DNA from 2 places in the Trinickia caryophylli genome. Region 1 is predicted to be linked to the other one. Evidence: predicted binding sites of a transcription regulator. Region 1 holds the regulator's gene; the other holds the start of a gene.
The links. The regulator FNR, encoded in region 1, switches genes on or off when oxygen is low (the NO sensors DNR and NnrR bind a similar motif). The targets are predictions, from matches to a motif close to TTGATNNNNATCAA.

Region 1 (9,404 bases):
CCGACGTGCGCACCGATCTGTTCGGCGCCGTGCCGTTCGAGACCCATCGGCTCGACGTGCGCGATTCGCAAGCCGTTGCCGCGCTGGCCCGCGAGCTCGGTGGCGTGGACGTGTTGCTCAACTGCGCCGGCTTCGTGCATGCGGGGAGCGTGCTCGAATGCGAGGAGTCCGATTGGGACTTTTCGTTCGACCTCAACGTGAAGTCGATGTATCGGACGATCCGCGCATTCCTGCCCGCGATGCTCGAGCGCGGCGGCGGCTCGATCGTCAACATGGCGTCGGCCGCATCGAGCGTGAAGGGCGTGCCGAACCGGTTCGTCTATGGCGCGTCGAAAGCCGCCGTGGTCGGGCTAACGAAAGCGGTCGCCGCCGATTTCGTGACGCGCGGCGTGCGCTGCAACGCCATCTGCCCCGGCACGGTGGCCTCGCCGTCGCTTTCCGCGCGTATCGCCGAGCAGGCCCAGGCACAGGGCAAGACGGTAGCCGAAGTCGAGGCGGCATTCGTCGCGCGCCAGCCGATGGGCCGCATCGGCCGTCCGGAGGAAATCGCGGCGCTTGCTGCCTATCTCGCGTCGGACGAGTCGGCGTTCACGACCGGCCAGATCCATCTGATCGACGGCGGCTGGTCGAATTGAATCCGAGCGCCCCGCGCTGAACCCCATTTCTATTCTCACTGCCACGGCAACGCTATGAAACTGCTTCGCTATGGGCCGAAAGGCCAGGAAAAACCGGGCCTGCTCGACGCCCAAGGCCACCTCCGCGATCTCTCGGCACACATCGACGACGTCGCGGGCGATGCGCTCTCCGATGCGGGGCTGGCGCGCCTGCGTGCGCTCGATCCGGCCGCGCTGCCGCTCGTTGGCGACGAGCCCCGCATCGGCGCATGCGTGGGCCGCGTCGGCAAGTTCGTCTGCATTGGTCTGAACTATGCCGATCACGCGGCGGAGTCGGGGTTGCCGATCCCCGCCGAGCCGGTCATCTTCAACAAGTGGACGAGCGCGATCATTGGTCCCAACGACGACGTGGAAATTCCGCGAGGCTCGAAGAAGACCGACTGGGAGGTGGAGCTGGGCGTCGTGATCGGCAAGCCGTGCAAATACGTCGACGAGGCGAGCGCGCTCGACTACGTGGCCGGCTATTGCGTCATCAACGACGTGTCCGAGCGCGAATGGCAAATCGAGCGCGGCGGGCAGTGGGACAAGGGCAAGGGCTTCGACACGTTCGGCCCGCTCGGACCCTGGCTTGTCACGCGCGACGAAGTGCCCGATCCGCAAGCACTCGATCTCTGGCTCGAAGTCGACGGGCATCGCTATCAGAACGGCAATACGCGCACGATGATCTTCTCCGTTGCGAAGATCGTGTCATATCTGTCGCAATGCATGAGCTTGCAGCCCGGGGACGTGATTTCGACCGGCACGCCGCCCGGCGTCGGTCTCGGGATCAAGCCCGAGCCCGTCTATCTGAAGGCGGGGCAGGCCATGCGCCTCGGCATCTCGGGCCTCGGCGAACAGCGTCAGCGCGTCGTGGCTGCGCAGTAGCGGGTAGCGGAAGCGCAGTAGCCGCGATCGAATGCACGCGCGGCGGCTGCGCTTCGGTTAGAGCGCTGCAATCAAAAAAATGAAAAGCGGCGCAATGAGAGGGCGCCGCCAAGGCTCAAGCGGGCGAGGCCGCGTCGGCGTCGTCACCGGCGAAAATGCCATGCTCGGGCGGCGCCGTCTCTTCGTCGACGCACTGCACGTACCAGTGGCCCGGCGAACTTCTGCGGCTGCCAATCCACTGCGCGCCACCCGTTTCGCCTTCGAACGGCCCCACGTCGCCGTCGAGTTCGAGCCCGTCGAGTTCGAAGATCGGCACCTCGCCGCCTTGTGCGCAGACCGAGGTCGCGTGCGGCTCGGTGCGCAGCACGCCCCACGCGGGCAGGTTGACGCCGAAATGACTCTCGCGTGACCATTGCCGCCGCTCGCGATCGAGCCAGAGTATCGCGTAAGCGCACGGGTTGAGACGATCGAAGGTGCTGAGATGAACGGTGATGCGCATCGTGCTCTCCACTAGTGTCGGCATGAAGCAGGGTTGCCGGCTATTGATCGAGTACCCATTCGACGAGGGTGTGCGCGTCCTCTTCCGAAAGCGGTCCGCCGCGCTCGGCCGCCGGGGGCATGGACATATCGCCCCAATGGGCCTTGCCGCCCTTGACGAGTTTGTGTTCGAGCATGACCCGCGCACCAGGTTCACTGCGGTAGCGCTCGGCGATCTGCCTGAACGACGGCGCAAGAAAAGGCGCGTCCACGGTGTGGCAGAACATGCAATGCTGTTGATCGATGAGCGCGGTGGGCTCGAACCGTTGCGCGAGGGCGGTTCCGCTCGTCGCCGCGAAGCAGACGAGCACGGCAACGGCCGATCGCGAAAGGCTGTGCGGCGCATTCATACGAAACACCCTCGAAGACGGTCGTGGACGCTGAGGATCAGTGTACGGATGCGCTGCGCCGGTATCGTTGATGCAAGTCAAGCCGTGCCTTGCCGGCATTCGACTATGCTGAATCCATGGGCGGCGCGTTCCATGCGGCTCGCCCGCCGTTTCGAGCTGCGTAGCGAGGTGGCAGTCATGCATATCACGTTTCCCCCGGAGCCGGCCGAGTATTGCGGCCGGGATCTCGTGCTCGCCTTTTCGGCCGTCGTCGACGGAGAGCGCGTTCAATGCGCGATCACCGCCGAAGCGCTCGAAGATCACTTCGGAGCGGAGTCGCTGCGCGAGGAAGACGTCGTCAAGGCTTTCGAGCGGAATCGGCATGCCATCGAAAAGGCTGCGCGACGCATGCTGCACGAGCTCGGCAAGAAGCCCGTGCTGCTGCACAGTGGATTTTTCCGCTTCTACGAGGCCGGCTAAGGCGGCTTCCTCGGTCCGGCGTCAGTGCCCGGGGCGCCGGGCTGTCGGGGCTGTCGGGGCTGTCGGGGCTGTCGGGGCTGTCGGAGCGCAGGCGGCGCGTAGGCAGCGTGGAAGGCACCCGCCGTGCCGCTGATTATCGCGTCAGCTCAGCACGTCTTCCAGCGGCCGGCGCGGGGCGTGTTCGACATGCGGCCCGCGCCCCATTCGCAGCAGCAGTTGCGGTGTCGCGTCGAGTGCGAGCGTTTGCCGCAGCCTGGCTCGCAGCGTATCCACTTCGATCGGCTGATTCAGATACGAAGCGCTGAGTCCTTCTCGCACCCCGGTCAGCAACAGCCGTTCGAGCGCTTGCCCTGTTGCGAGCCATGCCTCGGCGTCATCGGCACCTGTGGCAAGGCACACGAGCAGCGGCGAACCGGCGGCCAGCGCATGATGCGCCGCCGCCACGCCGCCGCCCAGATCGAACGTGCGAATCGCCAACGCAGCCAGAGGCGTCGTGAAGTCGAGCAGCGCCTCGATCCCCTCAGCCTGAGCCGGCATGCCGTCGCCCCGCCGGCGCGGGTGAATCCAGCCCGCCAATTCGCGGCGAAAGCGCGGGTCGTCGAACTGCGCGCGATCGGCCTCGCCGATCGCATCGGCGATCCGCTCGCGCTCCGCGGCTGCGCTGATGCAAATCGCTTCCACGCCCTCGGCGGCTGCTGCGTCGACGAGGCGCAGGCAGACGTCGCCGGGCACGGGCTCGTCGGCGAACGGCAGACGCGTCGTGACACGCTGGGCGATCGCGTCGAAGAGCGGCGCGAGGCGTTCGTCGCGCGCCGCGCCCGGCTCGATGCGCACCTGCGCGAGGACGTCCGGGTCGGCTCGAGCGGGAAATACGGTGATCGCATAGCCGAGCCCCAGATGGGCGAGGGCAATGCGCAGATTCATGAGCGCAGCGCCGCAACTGATGATCAGTTCGCGGTCGTACGGGTCCGCGACCGGCAACGCGCGCAGGCGGTCGGCGCTGAGCACGAGCGTCTGCCCGTCGACGGCAAAGCGCCATGGCTGCGTGTTGTGGCTCGAGGGCGCGAGCACGGCATAGCGCACCGCGAAGCGCAGCTTGTCGGCGATGCTCGCGTCGGGGGCGAGCTTGTCGTTGATGCGCCACGCGGCGCTGTGCGCGGACTTGTCCATGAGCAACGTCTCCTTTGCCGTGTGCGGCTCTCGAAAGCGGCGGCATGCGCCGATAGGCGCATCGTCGCGCCCGGCGCGGCCGCGCGCGTTGAGATGGGTCAAGACAGTGGGATCGAATTGCGGTGAAATGGCTCGAAGCGGCTCAGCGCCGCTCATCGTCGAACACCGAACAAAAAGGAGGCGAAGCAATGCTCGCAATGGTCTTCGACGGCACCTCGCCCCTGTTGCAGGAGCGCGAGCTGCCGGATCCGCGCCCCGGCCCGGGCCAGTTGCTGATCGACGTGCATGCATGCGGTGTATGCCGCACCGACCTGCATGTCGTGGACGGCGAACTGCGGCACCCGAAAACGCCGCTCGTGCCGGGGCACGAAATCGTCGGCACCGTGGCCGGGCTCGGCGAGGGTGTAACGGGTTTCGCGCTTGGCGACCGGGTAGGCGTGCCTTGGCTCGGCCATACCTGCGGCCACTGCGGCTATTGCCGGCACGGCCGGGAAAACCTTTGCGACGCACCGGCATTCACGGGCTATACGATCGACGGTGGGTACGCCGAGCGCACCGTTGCCGACAGCGGCTACTGCTTTCATCTGCCGCCGCAGTACGACGACGTTTCGGCGGCGCCGCTGCTTTGTGCGGGCCTCATCGGCTACCGGACGCTCGCCATGGCGGGCGATGCGCAGCGCATCGGGCTCTACGGATTCGGGGCGGCGGCGCACATCGTCGCGCAGGTGGCGCACCACGAAGGGCGCAGCGTCCATGCGTTCACGCGACGGGGGGATACGGCCGCGCAGCAGCTCGCCCGGCGGCTTGGTGCCGCCTGGGCTGGCGCGAGCGACGAAGCGGCGCCGGAGCCGCTCGATGCGGCGCTGATCTTCGCGCCCGTGGGCGCACTCGTGCCGGCCGCGCTCAAGGCGGTGGTCAAGGGCGGCATCGTGGTCTGCGGCGGGATTCACATGAGCGATATCCCGGCCTTTTCCTACGACCTGCTCTGGGGAGAACGGCGAATCGTCTCGGTGGCGAACCTGACACGCGAAGACGGGCACGCCTTCATGCGGGTTGCCCGGCAGGTACCGCTCGAACTTCAGACGACGGCCTACCCGCTGCGGCAGGCGAACGTCGCGCTATCCGACTTGCGCGAAGGGCGGCTTGCCGGCGCGGCCGTGCTGACGATGCGGTAGCGGCGGCCCAGCCCACCGCGTTCAGACCCGGGCGAGTGCTTCGAGGTCGACGATGCGGATCTGCTTGCCGTGCGTTTCGAGAAGACCGTCGCGCTGGAACTTCGAGAACATGCGGCTCACCGTTTCGAGCTTCATGCCAAGGTAGTTGCCCATTTCCTCGCGCGTCATGCGCAGGTTGAATTCGGCGGCCGAATAGCCGCGCGCCTGCATGCGCGTGGAGAGATTCAGCAAGAACGTGGCGACGCGCTGCTCCGCGCTCATCGTGCCGAGCAGCATCATCAGCGACGATTCGCGCACGATCTCGCCGCTCATCGTGCGCAGGACCTGATGCTGCAGCGATTTCGACTCGGCGCACAGCGCTTCGAGCAGTGCGTAAGGGATGATGCAGACGCTGCTGTCTTCGATCGCGATGGCGTCGCTGCTGTGGCGCTCCGCGCACACGGCATCGAGCCCCAGCACTTCGCCGGCGAGATGAAAGCCCGTGACCTGTTCGCGTCCGTCGCGATGCATCACCACTGTCTTGAAGGAGCCCGAGCGCACCGCATACACGCTTTGGAACTCGTCGCTCGAGCGATAAAGCGCTTCGCCGCGCATCACGACGCGCGTTGCGCTCACGATCGTGTCGAAGCGCGCGAGGTCCTTCGCCGCGAGTGTATTGGGCATGCAGACCGAGCGCATGGCGCAGCTCGAGCAACGTGCGGTTGCACGTGCGGGCTGAGCTGCACGCGGTTGCCATGAGATTTGCGCGGCGGACGGTGCGGTGCATACGTCGTCGTTACGGTCTAGTTCGAGCAGCATCTTGGCCTCCGCCGGTGGTCGCGGGCACATCGGCACCGCAGTGGTTTCCATGGCGAAAGTATGGAAGTTCACTCGGAGAAAACCTATCGGCGGCGTACGAAACTGCGGTAAGTGTTCGCGAAGCGTTGTAAGGATTATCCTACGGCGGCACCGGAAAGCGCCGATTCGTCAGGCGTGCGGATTGGCGGCAGCCGTTGATTTCGGTCAAGCCGGGCGGGGCGCAGCCATCGCACACTTATTGCACGAACACATCCGTGCAACGGGCGACAGCCCCGGAGGACTCTCATGTACAAGAAGATTCTCGCTGCCGTCGACGGCAGTCGCGCCTCTCGTCTCGCGCTCGACGAGGCGGTGAAAATCGCCAGGACGTCGGGCGCATCGGTCGTCGCCATCAGCGTCGTCGAGCATGCCCCCCAGCTCGTCGACGTCGGGGCCGTCTACCAGGGGGAGGAAGGCGCGAGCGCGGCCGCGATTGAGTCGGCCACGGCGGCGCTCGAGGAGGCGGCGGAGCGCTTCGCTGCCTGCCACGTGCAAGGCACCACGCGTGCCGTCGATGCGTATGGAGAAAGTATCGCCGCCGTCATCGCGCGCGTGGCTGACGAGTTCGAGGCCGAATTGATCGTCATGGGCACGCACGGCCGGCAGGGTGTGCGGCGCGTCTTGCTCGGCAGCGTCGCCGAGTCGCTGCTGCGTGCGGCCGACGTGCCGGTGCTGCTCGTGCGCCACGATGCCGAAGCGGGAAAGCCGGTGGCCGAGCTTTGATCGCCCGCCGGCAGCGATCACGGCCGGCTCGCGCAATGAAGCCGGCGCAATATTCGAGCGGCAGGGCATGCCGCGCTTCGCGTCATGAGCCGGCGCTCAAACTGTCCAAATAGGCGCGCAGCCTTGTTTCGAGCTCGGCGGGGTCGGACGGAAGCGCACGCTGCCGTGCTCCGTCTGCGCGCGTCTTGCGCTCATGCAGGCGCGGGTAGGGTACGTTCGGCACGGGGACCCCGAGAAAAGCACATAACGGCTCCCAACCCGCTTCCGCCGGAAAGACGAGCAGTTGCTCGGCCGGAACCGAGTCTACGACGGCCTGGTTCCAGCGCCTGAAATAGTCGGTCATGAACGCCCGGTCGGCGATCCTTTCGCCGAAATCGCGCCTTAGAAACTCGCTCAGCGCGCGCCCTGCCGTACCGAATAGCGGATTGGCGCCCCGCGGAGAAAAAATCGTCTCCTGAACCGAGTCGAACCAGCCATCGGCGTCGCGAACGGAGAGAATCACCCGTGCGTCGGGAAAACGTGCGAGCAGCACAGGCCAGAAACAGCAAGCGGGATAATCCACCGTGGCCGCGTAGCCGTCGAAGATTGCGTCCCAGTCGGGCTCGCCGTGTATCGCGTCGAGCCATAAAGGCAGCGATCTCCGCAGCGTGGCGCCGATCTCCATGGCGTGATAGCACGGGCCGAAGCCGATATGCTCCAGCGCCAGCTTCAAAGAGAGCGTGCCCGTGCGCCCTAATCCGGCGCCGATCACTTTCAAGCTCATTCGAGGCCTTTGCGTTCGCTCGCCGCGTCTCGATGCCGCCGATAGACCGAGATCTGGCTTCGGCTTTTCTGCGTGAATGGCTCCTGGGTCCAACTACCCCAGCGCGACTCGAGCTCCAGGCCGGCAGCGCGCGCCATCATGTCGAGTTCGGACGGCCATACGTAGCGCCGCTGGTGCGTGTAGATCTTCGGCGCGTCGTCGCCAAGTACGATCACGCGCTGGTCGATCACCTGCCGGACCAGATCGGTCTTCGAGCAAAGCAGCATGACCGCATCGGTTTCACCCCCTGCCGTCGAGGGGACGTCGAACAGATCGTCCAGCGTACCGGTGCCGTTGAAGATTTCGGGGCCGGGGACGACCGTTTGAATGACGAACGCGCCGCCGGGCGCCAGCTTTGCGCGGACATTCTCGAGGCAGCGCAGCTGTTCTTTCTGGTTCAGCAAATAGCCGAACGACACGACAATATAGATGAGCCCGAATTGTCCCTGGACCGGGATGTCAGCGAAGTTCCCGCACACGAGCGACAGTTGCTCGGCGCCGGGTTTTTCGCGCAGTTTGTCGAGCATGCGGACGGAGTTGTCCACGCCCGATACTTTCAACCCGCGCATGGACAGGGGCAGCGCGATTCGGCCGGTGCCGATCGCCAGTTCGAGGACATCCGTGCCGTTCGCCAGTCGCGAGAGCGTCTCCACACAGTTGGCCTTCGCGTTTTCCGGCCATCGGTCGTGCCAGGTGTCGTAGAAGGCCGCAAAGGCGTCGTAATTGGTCTGGGAGGCGTTCTGTGTTGCAGACGTGTTCATCTTGGGGCTCGTGAAAAAATCGTGCGCTCGCGGGTTGCGCAAGATGCGACCGCGTACGGCGTGCTCATTGCGTATCTCCGGCGTTGCCGGCTGCGAGCCACAAGGCGCATTCACCGCCTAGTTCGTCGACAGCACGCCGCTTGTACCGCTCACTGGCCTCGGCAGGCAGCACGCCTTGCCAGCGGCCGTGGCGTCCCTTGCTGAAAAAGGCCCGCCCGCCGTCCTTCCAAAGCCCCGCGCCCTGCGGGACGTAGCGGGCTGCATGTGCCTTCATGTAGTCGAAACCGCAGTGCCGCACGATGTCCGGCCAACGCGATGCGTCGACGGATATGTCGAGAAATTCGGCGATGCGCCGGATTTCGCGGGGCATGTCGCATATCAGGTCCGCGAAATGCACGATCAGCACGTTCGGGAGTGACCGCACGTTCCACCATGAGCGCACGCTTTCCCAGAAAGGCCAGAACGGATGCCCGTTCCCGTCGAGCCAGCCATTGAAATGGTCGACGGCCGAGAGCGGCGGCGGGGCGACGACGCGCAGGCGCCCCGGTGTGCCGCCGTCCGTGCTCAGCGGTGGCTGCTGGGAGATGGCTGATTGATGATCGTAGAGGCTCAACGCAATGTCGCGGCCGTCCCGCGCCACGTAAATGTATTTGGCCTTCGCCGAAAACACGAGCGCGTCCACCGGGAGGTGGGTTTTCAGGAAACGCCGATGGCGCTGCGATTCCACGAGCGCGAGCCGCGTTGGCCTGTCTGGATAGACAGCATCGAGCCAGGGCGAGATTTTGGACACATCGGTCTCTTCGGCGCCGTCAAACAGCAACTGTGCAACGATTTGCTGCGTGAGGGTCGTGCCCGCTTTTGCGTAGCTGGCTATCACGATATCGCCCTCGCGGAACGCGAAATCGTTCCACACGGCCGAATCGAAGAACTTGCTCGGGTATTCGCGCTGCTTGGTCGGGTAGCGTGTTTCACTCATGGTCGGGTTCCAATAGCGCTGGCTTGGAGCGCCAGAATGTCGATGCCGTCGGTTCGGCCGCTCGGGCTTCCGGATC
Region 2 (9,404 bases), 2.1 Mb from region 1:
GTACGGCCGCGCTGCGGTCCTTGTCGATGACAGCCTCCACGCCGTGCCGCCGCCCTTCGGCATCGGCCACCACCGGAATGCCGCCTCCTCCGGCGCAAATGACGATCGCGTGCTTGTCGATCAACCATCGCACCGGCTGCAGCTCCACGAAGCGTCTGGGCTGCGGGCTCGCCACCACGCGGCGAAAGCCTTTGCCGTCGCGCGCGACGGACCAACCTTTCGCGCGTGCCGCGTCGATCGCGCGCGCATCGTCGAGCATCGCGCCGATCGGCTTGTCGGGATGCGCGAAGGCCGGATCGTCGCGCTCCACCTCGACCATCGTCACCACCGTCGCGCAGGCACGCTCGGGCGGCAGGAGATTGCGCAGCTCGAGCTCGAGCTGATAGCCGATCATGCCTTCCGTCTCGGCATCGAGCACGTCGAGCGGAAACGCGGCGGCGCCCGCGCTGCCGGACTGCACCGCCAGCAAGCCGACCTGCGGCCCATTGCCGTGTACGATCACGAGATCGTGCTCGGCCGCCACCGCGGCCAATTGCGCCGCGGCCATGCGGATGTTGCGATACTGCGCTTGCGCGCTCACGGGCTCACCGCGCCGCAAGAGCGCATTACCTCCCAACGCGACGACGATACGCATCGTTCCGGCTCCTGTTGAGTTGTTGAGTCGATCCATCGGTTTCGCTTCGAACGGCCAGGGCACCCCGCGCCGCGCCTCAGAGCGCAAGCGTGGCCACGAGGATCGCCTTGATCGTGTGCAGCCGGTTTTCGGCCTGCTCGAAGACGATCGACGCGTCCGATTCGAACACCTCGTCGGTCACTTCCACGCCATCGGCGAGGCCGTACTGATCGGCGATCTGCTGGCCGACATGCGTCTGGGCGTCGTGAAACGCGGGCAGGCAATGCATGAACTTCACGCGCGGGTTGCCGCTTTGCGCCATCAGCGCCGCATTCACCTGATACGGCAAAAGCTCCTTGATCCGCTCGCCCCATTTCTCGAACGGCTCGCCCATCGATACCCACACGTCCGTATATACGAAGTCGGCTCCGCGCACGGCCGCGGACGGATCGTCGGTCAGCGTGAGCCGTGCGCCCGTCGTCGCGGCGATCGAGCGGCACTGCTCGACGAGTTCGTCGTGCGGCCACAGATGGCGCGGCGCGCACAGCCGCACGTCCATGCCGAGTTTCGCGCCGATGATCATCAGCGAATTGCCGGTGTTGTTGCGCGCATCGCCGATATAGCAATAGGCGATCTCGTGCACGGGCTTGTCGCTGAACTCGCGCATCGTCATGACGTCGGCGAGCATTTGCGTCGGATGGAATTCGTCGGTCAGCCCGTTGTAGACGGGGACGCCCGCGTATTTGGCCAATTCCTCGACGATCTCCTGGCCGAAGCCGCGGTACTCGATCGCGTCGTACATGCGGCCAAGCACACGCGCCGTATCCTTCATCGATTCCTTGTGGCCGATCTGCGAGCCGGTAGGGTCGATATAAGTGACGTGTGCGCCCTGATCGTGCGCCGCCACCTCGAAGGCGCAACGCGTGCGCGTCGAAGTTTTTTCGAAAATAAGCGCGATGTTCTTGCCCTTCAGGCGCGCCGTTTCGGTGCCCGCGTACTTCGCGCGCTTCAGATCGCGCGAAAGATCGAGCAGGTAATGAATCTGGCGCGGCGTGTATTCGATCAGCGAAAGATAGCTGCGATTGTGTACGTTAAACATCATTTGGCCTTTGGCATTTCCATGCCGTCAATTTCGGTGTCCGCGATGGATGACGCCATGCGGCTCATAACTCGATGGGGTCGCGTGCGACCGGGCAGGTGAGGCAATGGCTGCCTCCACGTCCGCGGCCGAGCTCGCCGCCCGGGACCTCGATCACCTCCACGCCCGCCTGGCGCATCTTGCGGTTCGTATAGACGTTGCGGTCGTACGCGAGCACCACGCGGCGATCGAGCGCCAACACGTTGTTGCCGTCGTCCCATTGTTCCCGTTCGATTTCGTAGGCGTCCCCGCCCGTCGTCAGCACGCGCAGCGAGCCTACGCCGAGCGCCTGCGCGATCACGTCGAGAAACGCCTGCGTATGGCGTTCGTAGCGGATGCGGCCCTGTTCGTCGCCCGGATAGAGGCTCGTGCATAAAATGCCGTCGGCCACGTCGGGATAAATGCTGACGAAGTCCACATCGATGAACGAGAACACCGTATCGAGGTGCATCGAGGCACGCGCCTTCGGCAACTGGCAGGCAATCACGCGCCTGGCCGCGTTAGCGGCGAAGAGACGCCGTGCCACTTGCGTCACGGCTTGCGGGCTCGACCGCTCGCCCATGCCGATCAGCACGACCCCATTGCCGATCGCCATCACGTCGCCGCCTTCGAGCGTCTGGGCGCCATGATCGATGTCGGGGTCGCCCCACCAAACGCGCACTTGGCCGGCAAAACGCGGGTGAAAGCGATAGACGGCCGTAAGCAGCAGCGTCTCCTTGCGTCGCGCGGGCCAGTACATCGGATTGAGCGTCACGCCGCCATAGACCCATGCGCTCGGATCGCGCTGGAAAATCAGATTGGCGAGCGGGGGAATGACGAACTCCGAGCGTTCGAGGTAGCCGCCGAAAAGCCCCTTGGCATCGAACGGCACCTCCGCCTTGGCGATGCCGCCGATCAGCATGTCCGCCAGTTGCTGCGCCGGCAGCTCCTCGAGCCACACGCGCAGTTCGCGCAGCATGCCCGTGCCGACTTCCTCCTCGACGATGCGCCGGTCCAGCAGCCAGTCGCGCGCGCTTCGATCGAGCAGTGTCTGCGCGAGCAGATGATGGAACTCGAGTACTTCGACGCCGCGCTCGCGCATCAGGCGGACGAACGTCTCGTGGTCTTCGATCGCACGATCGACCCAGATCACGTCGTCGAACAACAGGCTGTCGCAGTTGGCCGGCGTCAGGCGCCGGTGCGCTAAACCGGGCCGGCACACCATCACGGTGCGCAGCTTGCCGGCTTCGGAATGAACTCCCAATGTCATGGTCGCTTCCTCGGAATGATGGTCATTCAATGACGACGTAGGTGTGAAGGCGCACGCGCCCGTCATCGCCCGTCTTGCGGTAAATCCCTTGAATCTCGTTCTCGAAGCCGGGAAACAGATTGCCGGCCTCCTCGAACATGCGGAAGTAGTCGAGCATCGGCTGCGCGCGCTCGTCGTAGCGCTCGCCGGGCACGACCACGCCGATGCCGGGCGGATAGACGAGCGCGAGCGTCGCGGCAATGCGCCCGCGGATCTCCTCGACCGGCAGCAATTCCACCTCGTTGCGCACGAGCGCGTGCATCGCCGCCTGCGGCGTCATGGCCGGCTGTGGAAAATGTGACGCGCGGAATTGGTCGCGCTGCAGGCGGCTCACGTCGTGCTCGCGATAGAAACGATGCATCTGCGCGCACAGGTCGCGCAGGCCGATGCCCGCATAGCGCGCCCGATGGGCTGCGACGAACTCGGGCATCGCCTCGTCCAGCGGCGCATTCGCATCGTGCAGCCGCTTGAAGCCCACCAGCGCCGACAGCAGCGTGCCCGCCTTGCTCGATTCGAGCCCCGGCGTCAGCAAAAAGAGGATGCTGTTGAGGTCGTTCTTCTCGGGCACGATGCGGCGCTCGTGAAGATACTGCGCAAGCACCGAGGCTGGAATGCCGTGGTCCGCGTACTCGCCGGTGGCCCGGTCGAAGCCCGGCGTGAGCAGCGTGAGCTTGTTCGGGTCCGTCATCGCATAGCCGGGCGCGAGATGAGCGAAGCCGTGCCAGGCGCCGTTCGGCTCGAGCGCCCAATAGTGCGCGTCGGATGCGAGCAGCTCGGTCGGCACGTCCTCCCAGCGCTCGCTGCGCCCGCGCACCTCGACGAGATCGGGCACGAACGGCTCGAAGAACCATCGTTCGCGGGCATCGCGGGCCGACGCCTCGAACTCGTGGCGCAGCGCGCGCAGCTTCTTGCGCAGCTCGATACCGAGCTTGATCGTGTCGTCCCAGAGGACTTCGCCCGAGCGGCCCTTCATCATCTGAGCGCCCACGTCGAGCGATGCGAAGAGCGGATAGAACGGCGAGGTCGACGAATGCTGCATGAACATCTCGTTGAAGCGCCGATGTCCGACGCGACGCTTCTGCCCTTCGAGATGCGAATCCTTGACGTGGATCTGCGAGGCCTGCGAGAAGCCGGCGAGCTGCTTGTGTGTCGATTGCGTCGCGATGATCCCCGGCGCGTCGGGCCCGAGGTTCGTCACGCCCATCGCGTAGCGGCCCTTGAAGAGCGGATGAAACTTCATGAAGCCGGCCCAGGCCTCGTCGAACACGATGTATTCGCAAAGCGGGCCGAGCTTTTCGACAATCTGCTCCGCGCTATAGATCGTGCCGTCGTAGGTGCACTGCTCGATCACGGCGGCCCGAAACGGCCGCGCGCGGCGCCACGCCTCCGGGTCCGCCACGAGCGGATGGCGCCGGATACTTTCGCGAATGCGCGTCTCGTCGAGGGCGTCGGCATCGATGGGCCCGATGAGGCCCTGGGCGTTGCGCGAGGCGGGCAGGTAGACCGGAATGCCGCCGCCGAGCAGCAGCGCGCCATGGTGGGCGGCCTTGTGATTATTGCGATCGAAAAGCACGAGATCGCCCGGTGCGATCAACGCCGAGAGCACGATCTTGTTCGACGTCGAGGTGCCGTTCAGTACGAAGTAGGTGCGCTCCGCGCCGAAGATGCGCGCCGCCGCCTTTTGAGCCGCAAGCGCGGGGCCCTCGTGCACGAGCAGATCGCCGAGCTCCGTCACCGAATTATCGAGATCGTTGCGAAAGACGGCTTCGCCGAGATGCTTGACGAACGCACGGCCGACCGGGCTCTTCTGATAGAACACGCCACCGTTGTGTCCGGGGCAGGTCCACATCTGGTTGGCCTCGTCGGCGTAGTCGACCATCGCGCCGAAAAACGGCGTCTTCAGCGATTCGGCGTAGTCGCGCAGGTGCGAGGCCAGATTGCGCGCGACGAACTCGGGCGTGTCTTCCTCGATGAATACATACCCCGTCACGAGGCCGAGTACCGAGACCGGCACCTCCTGGAGCAGGTGCCGCTCGACGATGACGAAGACGGGCATCTCCAGCCCGCGCTCGCGTACGAAGCGAACGAAGGACTCGACGTCGGCTTCGGTCTCCGCGCTCGACCATTCGATCAGCACGCAGCCGATCGACGCATCGCTGCGCACGGCGCTCATCGCGTATTCGGGCGTGGCGGTGCGCGTCGTCGCGTAACCCAGCCGCGCAAGTTCGCCGACGATCCGATCGAGCCGCGCGGAGCTCAGCGTCGCGGGCGTCGGCATCGCCGCGCAGACGAGAAAGCCGAACATCTGCTCGTAAGGCATCCGCGTGTCCTCTTTCCGGAAAAAGCGGCCGCCCGCCGGGGACGGAAGGCGGCCAGCGTTGTCGCTCAGCCGATCTTCACGATGCCGAGCGCGAAGAGCGCGACGGCGACGATGGCAATGCCCACGAGCGCGACCGCCGCCGTCGTCTCGCGCCCGCCGAAGATCGGCTCACCCGGTGCGTGCTCGCGGCGCGCCCACCAGAAAACGGGGATGCCGAGGGCGAAGAGGACCGTCGACATGAGCAGGAACTGCGGGCCGGCGGCGTAGAGCAGCCACAGCGAGTACACCGTCGCGAGCACACCGGTCAGCAGCGATTCGCGCGCCGTCTCGCCCTTCGATGACCGATAGGTCGACTGCGTCGCGTAAAGCCAGAGAAAGGCGGCGCTCGAGAGATAAGGCGGCAGGATCATCACCCCGGTGATCGAGATGAGCCAGTTCCATGCGTCATGGGCGAAAAGCACGACGAACACAGCGGCCTGCATCATCGAACTCGACACCCAGAGCGATGGGGCCGCCGCGTGAAAGCGGTTCTCGCGCGCGAGGAACTTCGGGAAGACGCCGTCTTTCGCGCCTTCGTACGGCAGCTCGGCCACCAGAATCGTCCATGCGAGCCAGCAGCTCAGCAGCGACATCAACAGCGCGGCGGAGATGAAGACCGCGCCCCAGTCGCCCACGGCGGCCTTCAGCACGTATGCCGCCGAGGGCGACGACAAGCCGGCCAGCTCGCTCTGATGCATGACGCCGAAGGGCAGGGCCGAAAGCAGGAAATAGAGCACGGTGCATACGGAGAGTCCAAGGAACGTGGCCGTGCCGACCTGCGAGGTCTTGCTCGCGCGATCGGACACCACCACGGCGCCCTCGATCCCGATGAACACCCACAGCGTGACGAGCATGGTGCTCTTGACCTGCCCGACGATGCTGCCGAGATGCTGCCCGTGGCCCCAGAAGTCGAACGAAAACATGTCGGCCTTGAAGGCGACGAACATCGAGGCGAGGGCGACGAGAATCGAACTGATGTTCAGCACGCTCGCAATCACGTTGAGGATCGCTGCACGCTTGACGCCGGACAGCACGATGAAATTCATCACCCATATCAGCGCCGAAGCGCCGGTAATGGCAGGCCAGCTGCTGCCGCCCTTGAAGACGGGAAAGAAATAGCCGAGCGTCTGCATGAACAGGATCGCGAAGGCCACATTGCCGAATGCGGCCGAAAGCCAGTAGCCCCAGGCCATTTCGAATCCGGCGAAGGGGCCGAAGCCTTCTCTCGCATACGAATAGATGCCGGCTTTCAGGTCGGGGCGCTTGTCCGCGAGCGTGCGAAACGTATTCGACAGAAAGAACATGCCGACGAGCGTGATGACCCACGCGATCACCACGGCGCCGAGCGCGGCGCCTTGCGCCATGTTTTGCGGCAGATTGAATGCGCCGCCGCCGATCATCGATGCGACGACGACGCCGCTCAGAAGCGGAAGACCGAGCTTGCGCGTGCTCGGCTGCCCCGTACCCTCCGGCGTCGCGCCAGCGGCGACGTCGGTGCGGATGTCTTTCGGTTTGTCCATGAGTGCCTCTCCTCGAGACTGCGATACGACGATCGACGCGGCAGACCTGTGCGACGTCCCGCTGCGCGGACCGCATGCATGCGACGCATCGTGTGCGGCGCGCTTCGTCGTGCATGAGCGAATGTCGATGCTCGTTAGGCAGTCTAGTGGGGCGTTCGCTTAAGACATTGACGCTCGTCAAAGAACGGATGGCTCGGTGAACTAAGGTTTATTGCGTTGCAAAAGCGGCGTTGCAAAAGCGACGTCTCAATACAGCCGATGAGAAACGCCTCATGGGCCGAATGCGACGTGCCGCCAATCGCAATCGTCAATTCGATGCAAGGTGTTTGAAAAAGGCATTGCATATGCATATTCGAGAAATACGCGCGAAGATGGAAAGTGTCGAGTCGACGCGCAAGATCACGCGCGCGATGGAAATGCTCTCGCGCACGAAGGTCGCGGCGGCACGGCGCCGCGCGAGCCGGTTCAGGCCCTACGCCGAGCACATGCGCACGCTCGCGCTGCGCATGCGCGATGCGAATCCCGAGTACGTCTCCCCATTTTTGCGCAAGCAATCGTCGACGCGCCGCATCGGCCTCATTGTCGTGAGCACCGATCGCGGGCTCTGCGGCCCGCTCAATAGCCACCTGCTGCTGCGATGTGCCGAAGCGATCGGTTCATGGCAAGCCGCGGGCATCGAGGCACAACTGAGCGTAGTGGGCGCACGCGGCGTCACGCCGCTTCTGCGATATGGCGCACATATCGCATCGCGCTGCGCGGCGCCATCCGACGAGCTGCATTTCGAATCCTTTTTCGGCGCCGTTTCCGTGCCGCTCGACGAATTCGTCGCCGGCAAACTCGACGAAGTTCATATCGCTTATAACCGGCTCGAAAGCGCAATCTCGTATCAGGCGCGAATCGACAAGATCCTTCCGATCGATGCGTTGCTCAACGACGGCGAAAGCGCCGTCGAGCCCGTGGCCGACTACCTCTACGAGCCCGATCCCAAATCGGTCGTGCAAACGCTGCTGCTGCGCTACGTCGAAGCGTTCGTCTATCAGGCCGTTGCCGAAAACAACGCGTGCGAGCAGTGCGCGCGCACGTTGGCCATGCGTGCCGCGACGGACAACGCCGAGCATTCGCTGCGCGATCTCAAGCGCCTCTATCAGAAAACGCGTCAGGCGAAGATCACCACCGAGCTGTGCGAGATCGTCTCCGGCGCGGCGGCCGTCTGAGAGCAGGCTCATGGCCCATCCATTCCATCTCGACATCATCAGCGTGGAAGACGAACTCTTCAGCGGCGAAGCGTCGCTCGTCGTGCTGCCGGGCGAAGCCGGCGAGCTCGGCATCTGCGCACACCATGCGTCGCTGCTCACGCGCATCAAGCCGGGGATGATCACGATTCACTCCGCGGGCGGCGAGGAACAACTGCGGCTTTTCGTTGCTGGCGGCGTCGTGGAAGTGTCGGGCAACCGCGTCACGGTGCTGGCGGACCACGCCGTGCGTACACCGGAGCTGGACGCAGCCAAGGCCGAAGATGCGCGGCGCGAAGCGCGAACACTGCGCACACGGCTCGGCGATACCGGCAAACAGCCGGGCTTCGATTTCGCCGCGGCCAAATCCGAACTGGTCGACGAACTGAGGCGCTTTTTCATGCTTGCATTACATAGGACGACGAAATGATTGCCGGCCGCCGCTGCGCCATGCGATCGCGCCTGGCGCGCGAAGGCTCGCCACAGGCGCGTTGGTATGTCTGGCATGGCCCTTGCGTTCGATGCGGTATGACTGGCGATGCGGAGGCTGCATCATGCGATTCATACGATTGAAGCGGATTGGGGTAGGGGCCACGGCGATCGTGGCGATGTTGCTTGCCGGCTGCACGCTAGGCGGTGCCGCGGTAGGCGGGTATGCGGGCAACAAGCTCACTCACGGCAGTACGGCGGGCACGGTGGGCGGTGCGGTTGCCGGCGGCATCGTGGGCTACGAACTGGGCAAATAAAGTCGCGCGGGTGAATAAAAAAAACGGGCGAGGAACGATCCTCGCCCTTATCAAAACCCTCATCGTGCCGCCTGGGGAAACCAGGCGGCCTGCGGCTCGTCAGAACTTGTGGCGGATGCCTACGCGGAATGCGAGCTGATTATCGGCGCCGGTACCGGACGTGCTGAAGTAGCTCGCGCTCGAACCGATCTGCGCCTGCACCGGCGTTGCACCGTTCTTGCCCGAAGCGATCTGATAGATGCCGAGCACATAGACGTCGGTGCGCTTGCTGAGCGCATAGTCGACGCTGGCATCCACCTGGTTCCAGTGGCCCTTGAACGCATCGGCGAGATGCATGTACGTGTAGCCGAGGCCCGCCGTGAGCGCCGGCGTGAAGGCGTACTTGCCGCCCGCCTCATAGGCGTCGAAACGCGTGGCCGAACCCGTGACCGGGGTCAAGCGCGTGTTCGTGTAGAGCGCCCAGAGCGTGGCCGGACCGAACGCATAACGGCCACCCAGGCCGAACGTG

Region 2: the regulator FNR is predicted to act here: its motif matches at 7,086-7,099, upstream of U0034_RS10270 (basic amino acid/polyamine antiporter).

What each region holds. Positions count from the first base shown of each region.
Region 1 covers NZ_CP139970.1:168,963-178,366, reverse strand. Annotated here, with positions in the region: gene U0034_RS00805 (SDR family oxidoreductase) at 1-635, shown strand, start outside; gene U0034_RS00800 (ureidoglycolate lyase) at 690-1,538, shown strand; gene U0034_RS00795 (DUF3564 family protein) at 1,654-2,037, opposite strand; gene U0034_RS00790 (c-type cytochrome) at 2,078-2,425, opposite strand; gene U0034_RS00785 (DUF1488 family protein) at 2,603-2,884, shown strand; gene U0034_RS00780 (Acg family FMN-binding oxidoreductase) at 3,026-4,054, opposite strand; gene U0034_RS00775 (zinc-dependent alcohol dehydrogenase family protein) at 4,243-5,229, shown strand; gene fnr (fumarate/nitrate reduction transcriptional regulator Fnr) at 5,251-6,027, opposite strand; gene U0034_RS00765 (universal stress protein) at 6,313-6,789, shown strand; gene U0034_RS00760 (sulfotransferase family protein) at 6,872-7,552, opposite strand; gene U0034_RS00755 (class I SAM-dependent DNA methyltransferase) at 7,549-8,352, opposite strand; gene U0034_RS00750 (sulfotransferase domain-containing protein) at 8,417-9,328, opposite strand; gene U0034_RS00745 (cytochrome P450) at 9,321-9,404, opposite strand, start outside.
Region 2 covers NZ_CP139970.1:2,289,815-2,299,218, reverse strand. Annotated here, with positions in the region: gene U0034_RS10290 (carbamate kinase) at 1-634, opposite strand, end outside; gene U0034_RS10285 (ornithine carbamoyltransferase) at 711-1,715, opposite strand; gene U0034_RS10280 (arginine deiminase) at 1,777-3,000, opposite strand; gene U0034_RS10275 (Orn/Lys/Arg family decarboxylase) at 3,023-5,359, opposite strand; gene U0034_RS10270 (basic amino acid/polyamine antiporter) at 5,425-6,918, opposite strand; gene atpG (ATP synthase F1 subunit gamma) at 7,263-8,132, shown strand; gene atpC (ATP synthase F1 subunit epsilon) at 8,143-8,580, shown strand; gene U0034_RS10255 (glycine zipper 2TM domain-containing protein) at 8,759-8,896, shown strand; gene U0034_RS10250 (porin) at 8,996-9,404, opposite strand, start outside.